One region of the Pseudomonas sp. C7.1 genome, then DNA from elsewhere that is predicted to be linked to it. Evidence: riboswitches for the same ligand, from Rfam matches in the RefSeq annotation. Region 1 holds a riboswitch; the other holds the start of a gene.

What was found. A riboswitch is a leader RNA that binds a small molecule or an ion and turns the genes downstream of it on or off. The one in region 1 is predicted to bind cobalamin.
Region 2: another riboswitch for cobalamin. It lies ahead of AC0T4W_RS17345 (energy-coupling factor ABC transporter permease); the one in region 1 lies ahead of cobW (cobalamin biosynthesis protein CobW).

The regions. Positions count from the first base shown of each region.
Region 1 is NZ_JBWDTL010000003.1:3,795,467-3,800,133, forward strand. It holds gene cobN (cobaltochelatase subunit CobN) at 1-877, opposite strand, end outside; gene cobW (cobalamin biosynthesis protein CobW) at 958-2,010, opposite strand; cobalamin riboswitch at 2,111-2,346, opposite strand; gene AC0T4W_RS21140 (cobalamin biosynthesis protein) at 2,437-2,877, shown strand; gene cobM (precorrin-4 C(11)-methyltransferase) at 2,874-3,629, shown strand; gene AC0T4W_RS21150 (YoaK family protein) at 3,651-4,412, opposite strand; gene AC0T4W_RS21155 (hypothetical protein) at 4,437-4,667, opposite strand.
Region 2 is NZ_JBWDTL010000003.1:2,964,872-2,969,538, forward strand. It holds gene amn (AMP nucleosidase) at 1-941, opposite strand, end outside; gene AC0T4W_RS17340 (hypothetical protein) at 1,139-1,882, shown strand; gene AC0T4W_RS17345 (energy-coupling factor ABC transporter permease) at 1,887-2,567, opposite strand; cobalamin riboswitch at 2,623-2,831, opposite strand; gene AC0T4W_RS17350 (acyl-CoA dehydrogenase family protein) at 2,949-4,601, opposite strand; gene AC0T4W_RS17355 (TetR/AcrR family transcriptional regulator) at 4,598-4,667, opposite strand, start outside.

The DNA.
Region 1 (4,667 bases):
CGCAGATGGCCTGCAGCACCGGAATATCCCGGCGGAAGGGCCGTGCACTCGGTGCCTCCGGGTTGGACAGGGCAAAGGCGGTGGTGTTGATAATCAGCGCGCAGTCGGTCTCGTCCAGCCAGTCCTCGACCTGACTCAGGCAAGCGGCTTCCTTAAGGCTGGCCACGGCAATCGGCAGCGGATTAAGGCCTTGGGCCTGCAGGCGCTGGCAGAACACATCGATAAAGCCGGTGTTCGCCGCCTGCACTTGGGTGCGATAAAACAGCAGCGCCACCACCGGTGCAGCCGCTTGCCAATTAGCTTGCCAGTCAGCCAGCTCCGGGGTGGCATGCTGCGAGTGATACAGGCCAACGCGCGGCAACGGCTGCGGTTCGCCCCAGGCATAGTCTCGCTGCAGCCAGTGACTGGCGATGCAATTGAACAGCTGCCGAGCATTCTGCGCGCCGCCCTGGCGCAGGTACTGCCAGAGCCGCTCGCACTCAGCGGCCGGCACGTTGCTCAGGCCCATCAGCTCCGGGTCGGGATTGTCGCAGCCGGGCATCATCGCTACCCGCGCGCCACGCTCGGCCAACTCGACCAGCCGCTCGATGCCGTAGCGCCAGTAACTGACGCCGCCATGCACGGCAATCAGGATGACCTTGGCGTGCTGCAGCACCTGCTCGACATACAGATCCACCGAGGCGTGATTGCTCAGTTGCGCCGGGCTGGCCAGGCGCAGGCTGGGGTAGTCCGCCGGTAGCTGCCGCGCCACCTCGGCCAGCAGCGACAACTGCGAATCGCCGGTGCACAGAATCACCAGCTCGGCCGGGGTCTGGCCGAGGTCGGCGATGCTGTCAGCCGGGACCTGGCTGCCGGGTTGGGTGCGGAGTAGATGCATGATCGCTTTTCTCGTAGGAGGGGCTTTAGCCGCGAGCCGTATCGGGCCCAGTCGCGGCTAAAGCCCCTCCCACATTCCTATCAGGCCAACGCCGCCTGCAGCTCGGCCTCAATCACCGCCTGATCAAGCTGCTGGCCAATCACCACCAGGCGGGTGATACGCGGCTCATCGGCCTGCCAGGCGCGGTCGAAGTGTTTGTCGAAGCGCTGGCCGACGCCTTGCAGCAGCAGGCGCATAGGTTTGCCGGGAATCGCGGCAAAACCCTTGATGCGCAGAATGCCGTGTTTGCTGACCGCATCCTTCAGCGCTTGCAGCAAACGGGCTTCCTCGGCTTCCGGTAGTTCCACGTGGAACGAGGCGAATTCGTCGTGATCGTGGTCTTCATGGCCTTCCAGATCATGGTGAGTTTTGCGGCCCTCGATATGCAGCTCGGCCTCACAATTCAGACCCAGCAGCACATCCAGCGGCAGCTCGCCGCCACGGGCTTCGATGATTTTCACCGCCGGCGGCAGCTCCTCGGCCACTTCCGCGCGCACCGCAGCCAGCGCAGCGGCATCGAGCAAGTCGGCCTTATTGAGGATCACCAGGTCAGCGCTGGCCAATTGGTCGGCGAACAGCTCGTGCAGCGGCGATTCGTGGTCCAGATTCGGGTCGAGCTTGCGCTGCGCATCAACCTGCTCCGGGAAAGCCGCGAAGGTGCCGGCGGCCACCGCCGGGCTGTCGACCACAGTGATCACCGCGTCCACCGTGCAGGCGTTGCGAATTTCCGGCCAATTAAAGGCCTGCACCAGCGGCTTGGGCAGAGCCAGGCCGGAGGTTTCAATCAGGATATGGTCGAGGTCGCCGCGACGCGCCACCAGCTCGCGCATCACCGGGAAGAACTCTTCCTGCACGGTGCAGCACAGACAACCGTTGGCCAGCTCAAAGACACGGCCGTTGGCTTCTTCTTCGCTGCAACCGATGGAGCACTGCTTGAGCAGGTCGCCGTCGATACCCAGCTCGCCAAACTCGTTGACGATCACCGCGATACGCCGGCCACCGGCATGGGCCAGCAGGTGACGCAGCAACGTGGTTTTGCCGGCGCCGAGAAAGCCGGTAACGATGGTGACGGGAAGTTTGCCGAGGGTTTGCATGGCGAGTCCTGCATGACGTCGAAAGAAAGACGAGCAGGAGGCGGCACAGACATGACAGCCACGGGGCGTCAGCCAACACCACCGGATCACCCCGCCCGGTTGTCGAAAACGTGACGAGGCAGGTCTCCTGGCTCACGACCGGGCTGGCGTAGATGCGCCGGCTATGCCCTTCGCCTTCCCGCGCTGACGCAGTGGCTGTTGTGCTGCAGCGCTTGAGCGGCAGAACAACGCAAGGGGACGAGTCGTTTACAGTTGCGGGGGCAGCCAAGGCATCAACCTTGTTCCCTCTTAGCTTCATGGGTATGCCCACGAAGAACCTCGAACGCGACAAGGCTACGCAGGCCATGGCGGCCGGTCAATCGCGGTTGACCACTGCCGGCCGCCATGTTGAGCTACGCCGCCGCATTCACCGAGCGCTTTTAGATGATGATCTGCCCTGCCGATACTCGTCCCGCTGCCGCCACTCAAGTGGTCGCTGGGCTTGGTTGCCGTAGCGGCTGCAGCGTTGAAGATTTATCCACATTGCTGGTTCACGGCCTGCAGGCCCATGGCCTGACTGTGGATAACGTGGCCGGACTGGCCAGCATCGCGCACAAACGTGACGAGCCGGGACTGCTGGCTCTGGCTCAGCGCCTCGGCTTGCAGTTGAGCTGCTTTAGCGCCGAAGAACTGCTGCCCTATCAGTACCGCGTGCAAGGCTCGCCGCTCACCCTGGCCGCCACCGGCAGCCCTGCCGTCGCCGAACCCTGCGCCCTGGCCCTGGCTGAACGCCTGGGCGGCCAACCGGCCCGTCTGCTCGGCGAAAAAAAACGTAACGCCAGCGCCACCTGCGCCTTGGCGTCGATTGCACCCAAGGAATTGCCATGACCGTCTACTTTATCGGCGCCGGCCCCGGCGACCCCGAGCTGATCACCGTCAAAGGCCAGCGCCTGCTGCGCAGCTGCCCGGTGATTCTCTATGCCGGCTCACTGGTGCCGGCAGCAGTGCTCGAAGGCCACAGCGCTGAGTTGGTGATCAACACCGCCGAGCTGCACCTGGATGAAATCATCGAGCTGATCCGCCAGGCCCACGACCAAGGCCAGGATGTGGCCCGCGTACACTCCGGCGACCCGTCTTTGTATGGCGCAATTGGCGAGCAGATTCGCCACTTGCGCCGGCTGGGCATTGCCTTTGAGATCATTCCCGGCGTCACCGCCACCGCCGCCTGCGCCGCGCTACTGGAAAGCGAGCTGACCCTGCCTGAGGTATCGCAAACGCTGATACTCACCCGCTACGCGAGCAAGTCGAACATGCCCGAGGGCGAAGCACTGGGTGACCTGGCCCGCCACGGCGCAACCATGGCTATCCACCTGGGCGTGGTGCATCTGAACAAGATAGTCGCTGAATTGCTGCCGCATTACGGCGCGGATTGCCCGATTGCCGTGGTCCATCGCGCCAGCTGGCCGGATCAGGATTGGGTCAGCGGCACCCTGGCCACCATCGAGGAACAAGTACGCACCAAGGGCTTTCGCCGCACCGCGCTGATCCTTGTCGGTCGCGTGCTGCACGCCGAACAGTTCGCCGACTCGGCGCTGTACAACGCCGAGCATCGGCACCTGTTCAGATCGGCAGAAGACTGAGCTGCAGGCAGTCGGCCAAGCTTATCGGCGCAGTAAGCGCCGTGTGAGCAGCAGCAAATCATCCAGCGCCGGGACGCTGGCCAATAACACCAGCAGCAAGGCCAGCGGCACGGTAGCGATATAACCCAAGTGGTTGAAGCCCAGTGCGCCGATCACCCCACCGAGAAAGAAGTTCAGCGCCAAAAGACTGAGTGACCACAACCGCTGACGGTCGGCCATCACCCGAGCAATATCGGGACCGCACCTACGATTCCAATAGAACAGCTTGCCCAGCTCGATACCGATATCGGTGATGATTCCAGTGATATGGGTGGTGCGGATTTCAGCCCTGGAAAGCTTGGTGATCAGCGCGTTCTGCAGGCCCATGATGAAGCACAGCAGCATCACCGTCAGCGGTACAAACAAGCCGGTAATCTGTGCCAGCGACGCGCCAAGAAAACCAAAACACAGCAACAGTGCGGCTTCGAGCAACAATGGCAGGGCATATTCGCTATGCAGCTGGCGGCGGCGCGCGTAATTGATCATTACCGTTGAGCAGGCTGCACCTAACAGAAACGACAGCACACCACCAAGGCCACTCCACACCAGGCCATAAGCGCCCAGAACGATATTGTCGGCCATGGCCGAAACAATACCGGTCATGTGCGAGGTGTATTGCTGTACGGCAAGAAAGCCACCGGCATTGATCGCGCCAGCAACAAAGGCCAGGGCAAAGCCTAGATGCCGGTTGGCAGCCGTACTGCGAGTGCGGCCCGTCAGACTTCTCGCGTATTTAATGGGCATTGAATGACCCTGGTGTACAGCCTGTTAGAGATGAATCTCCGCACCTTTGATACCGAGTAGGCGTAACTCTTCAATCAACCCATTGAGGTCAGCGAAGGACTCCACCTGCTCCTGGTCATCGACCAGAAAGAAGCTGGTGCCCGCGCCTTTCTTCAACAGCACGATCCATTCCCGGGTGTTGGCCGGGTTGGCGATGATATGGGTATCAAAAACCACGCCCTGGGCCTGCTTGCTCTGTATATCTTCACGCCGCAT
Region 2 (4,667 bases), 830 kb from region 1:
CCGCCGCAGTGGCCGATCATCAGCCAGCAATGTGGACGCAGCACCGCCAGGTGGTCGGTGATGTTTTTCGCGTTGGAGGGGCCGACGCCAATATTGACCAGGGTGATGCCGTCGCCGTCGGCAGCTTGCAGGTGGTAGGCCGGCATCTGGTAACGGTGCCAGATGACGGTCTCGATAATCGCCTGCATCTCGCCTTCGGCCATGCCCCGACTGATCACCACGTTGCCCGGCAACACCATACGTTCGAAGCGCGACTCGCCCACCAGCATGTCCAGGCCATGACGGATAAATTGGTCGACGTAGCGGTGGTAGTTGGTCAGCAGAATCCATGGCTGCACATGCCGCCAATCGCTGCCGGTGTAATGCACCAGACGGCGTAGGGAGAAATCCACCCTTGCCGCGTCGAACAGTGCCAGCGGCAGCGGGTCGGTATTTTCCCAGTCGTACAGGCCATCGGCCGTGCCGTCGGTGGCAGCCGACAGGTCGGTGCTGGGGAACACCCGCGCCAGCTCGGCGGCGGTCACTCCGGAGCCGGCCAGCTCATCGCCCTGCTCGACCACGTAGGGATAAGGAATGTTCTGCTGGCTGATGCCCACTTCCACGCGCACGGTGAAGTCGTTCATCAGCGGGCGCAGCTGCTCCAGCAGGTATTTGCGGAACGCCGCCGGGTGCGTAACGGTGACGCTGTAAGTGCCCGGCACCTGCACCTTGGCATAGGCGCGCACGGTGGTCGGTACTTCGCCCTGGCACAGATAGGTCAGGCGCAGCTCCGGGTAGCGGAAACGCGACTGCTCCTCTGCATCCGGCTTAATACGTTCTTTAAGATAACGCTTGAGCGCCTGGCTCAAGCCCGTGGTCGCCTGCAGGTGCAAGGCGGCCAGATGATCCACCGCTTCTTCAGCGGTGCTGGCGACAATAAAGTCATCGAAACAAGGGTTCACAAGGCACCTTCCTGGCTGATCTCAATGGCTCTATCTTGCCCTGATCCGCCGCGCTTGGCATAGCGCGACGTTGCCGGCCCAGGCTACCGGGGATGCGTCGCAGTTGCGCCAGGCCCTCGGCCCCGTCACGCTGGCACTCACGCCCAAACCAGCATCAGTTGCTAATCTTCAGACGCCCCATCCCCTAAGGAAAACGCATGCCGCGCCTCCTGCTCACACTTGCGCTCAGTCTGTTACCCCGTTTTCTGTTGGCCGACACCCTGGACGGCCACTATCTGACCACGCTGGACGGCCAGCCAGCCGAAATGCACCTGCGCAGCCAGGACCAGCAGGTCAGCGGGGAATATGTAGAGGGTGGCAGGTTGCGCCTACAGATCAGCGGCAGCTTTGACGGCCAGCTGCTCAGTGCGCAGATCAGCGAGCCGCAATCCGGGCAACTGATCGCCAATATGAATGCCACCTATGCCAACGGCGTGCTCAACGCCCATATTGCCGCGCGCAACCCGACTACCGGGGCAACCCTGGAACGCAAGGCGCTATTCCACCGGCAAAAACTCAGCGCCGCCCTGGCACAAAAAATCATCAGCCCAAGCAGCAACGCAACACGCGACCCGGCGCTGATCGGCACCTGGGTACACGAGCAGATCATCAACAGCGGCGGCGCCAACTTTGCCTTAATGACCACCCAGATGATTCTGCAACTAAGTGATGACGGCAGCGTTTCGCAATGGACGCGCAGCGTGGCGGGCGGCACCGACTGGAACGCCAACAGCCCTGGCGAGCTGCAATACAGCGGCCGCTGGCAGACCAGCAACGGCCTGCTGGAAGTGCAGCTGCAGGGCCGCAGCGACTACCAGCCCGCCGCCTACTACCGCTTCAGCGACCAGTACCTGGTCACTGAAAGCAATACCGGCAAGCTGATCTGGCAGCGCCGCCGCTGATCGATCAAACCGGCTGGTGCAGGCGCGAATTAAACAACGGCCCACGACTATAAGCCGAAAGCGTCTTGGCCGCAGCCAGCACACCCAGGTCGACCAGCGGCTCGATCAGAATCACACTCATATACGCCAGAGCAAAGCTGCCCACGGCTGCAAGGTTCTCACCGGAGAAGCCGTTACCGTAGAACGCCCAGAAGCCGACCCAGGCAACGATGCCACCCTGATAAGCGGTCGATAGCGCCAGCGCCTGCTTGTAGGAGAGATCCACATAAGCGGTGCCCGGCGCGATGATGCGCTTGGCCAACAGACTGATAGCCCACAGCGGCACCAGCAGCGTGGTGACGTTCATGCCGTACTGCGGCAGGTCAAACTGAGCAAATAGCAGCCCCTGCAGCAGCAGGCCAGCGGCCAAGCCAATAGCTGTTGCGCCTGCACCAAATAGCAGCAGCAAGGTCGAGCCGAGGATCAGATGCACCTCGGAAACCCCAACCGCATGGTGCGGAAAGACCTCGAAGAAGCAGAACACCAGGGCAGTGGTCAGCAGGCTGCGCAGCGCCAGGGCGGCGACGCCACCGTTGCTGCGTACGCTGTCGAGGGCAAGCTTGGCCGTAAGACCAAAGGCACCCGCAGCGGTTGCATAACTGAGGAAGAGTTTGGCACCTGTAACAACTTCGGGTTCGATGTGCATAGAGATTCCTGTACCGCGCCCACCGCGCGATGATCGGGATTGAGGGGATGGGCATAAGCGCCCGGCTTCGATGGCAGGTCTCCTGGCTCACGGCTTAACACTTCGCCCGCCTTCCCGACCTTGCGGCCAGTGGCATCCGGGCGTTGCTCACCGTTTACAGTTGCGGGGGCAGCCATGGCTTCGGCACCAGTTGCAGTGCCACACATGTTCCCTTTTCATCCAGTCGCATAAATGCGAACCGGAACCATCGGCGGCCACCTTACCCGGCGGCCAAGAGAAATGACAGAGCCGCCCCTCAGTGACTCACCGGCGCTAGGCCGGGCTCTGGGGGAAAGCGCTGCTGGAGCTCAGCCCGCAGCGCTTGTCAGCCAAGTAAGCGCCTTAGATCAAATGCGGCGTACTGCGCGCCACCAGCGCTTCAACATCCAGCCCACGCGGCAAGGTGCCGTAGACCCGACCACCCTGCCCGCCCAGACGGCTGGCGATAAAGGCATCGGACACCGCCGCATTGCCGGCCTCCAGCAGCAGCTTGGCTTGCAGGGCCAGGGCTACGTCCTCGGTGAGCTGGCGGGCGCGGTACTGGATGTCGGCGGTGTCGCGAAAATCTGCCTGCAACTTGGCGATATGCGCTTTCAGGCGCGCATCGCCATGACCATCGCCCAGCTCAACAAACAGCGCATCAAGCACGCCGGGTTCCTTGGACAGTGCACGTAACACGTCCAGGCATTGCACATTGCCCGAGCCTTCCCAGGTCGAGTTGACCGGTGCTTCGCGGTACAGCCTTGGCAGGATGGTGTCCTCAACATACCCAGCGCCGCCCATGCATTCGGCGGCTTCGTTGATCATTGCGGGGGCGCGTTTGCAGATCCAGTATTTGCCCACGGCGGTAACCAGGCGGGCGAACTTGTCTTCCTGCTCGTCATGGGCATTATCCAGCGCCTTGCCCATGCGCAGGGTCAGCGCCAGGGCCGCTTCGCTTTCCAGGGCCAGGTCGGCCAGCACGTTCTGCATCAGCGGCTGCTCGCTCAGCACACGGCCGCCAACCTGGCGATGGGCACAGTGGTGCGCGGCCTGGGTCAGTGCCTGACGCATCAGGGCGCTGGAGCCGATCATGCAGTCGAAGCGGGTCAGCGCGACCATCTCGATAATGGTTGGCACGCCTCGGCCTTCTTCACCGACCATCCAGGCCAGGGCGCCACGGTACTCCACCTCGCTGGAGGCGTTCGACCAGTTGCCCAGCTTGTTTTTCAGGCGCTGGATATAGAACTCGTTGCGCGTACCGTCCGGGCGATGACGCGGCAGCAGAAAGCAGGTCAGGCCCTTATCGGTATACGCCAGCGTAAGGAATGCATCACACATCGGCGCCGAGCAGAACCATTTGTGGCCGACCAACTCATAGGCCTGGCCAGGGCCACCGAGGCCCACCGCATAAGCCCGGGTGGTATTAGCGCGTACATCGGTGCCGCCCTGTTTTTCGGTCATGGCCATGCCGATGGTCGCGCCGGTTTTCTGCTCGATGGGCAGATTGCGCGGATCGTATTGGGTGGAGAGGATTTTCGGCAGCCACTTCTCGGCCACATCGCCCTGCAGCTTGAGCGCGGGCACGCTGGCGAAGGTCATGGTCAGCGGGCAACCGCTGCCAGCTTCGGCCTGGCTGTGCAGATAACTCATGGCGGCGCGCGCGACCTGGGCGCCGGCACGCGGGTCGGTCCAAGGCATGGACGGCAGGCCATGCTCAATAGCCGCGCTCATCAGTTGGTGATAGGCCGGGTGGAACTCCACCAGATCGGCGCGATGGCCATAGCGGTCGTGGCTTTTGAACACCGGCTTGTTCTCATTGGCAAGAAAGCCGGCGACCATCAGCTCGCCGCCGGCCAGGGCGCCATACACATCCAACTTCTGCTCGGCCCAGCCACCGCCGAAGCGTTTGTTCCATTCCTGCAGCGGTAGATCGACGCGATACAGGTTGGCGCCGTCCAACGGCGGCACCTGGTTAAACACTTCATGGGTTTCGGCCTGTTGGCTGGCATTCATGGCTGAAGCTCCTCTTCGTTGGGCAATGGGGCGCCGACGGCGCGTAGACAAAAGGTGACCAAGGCC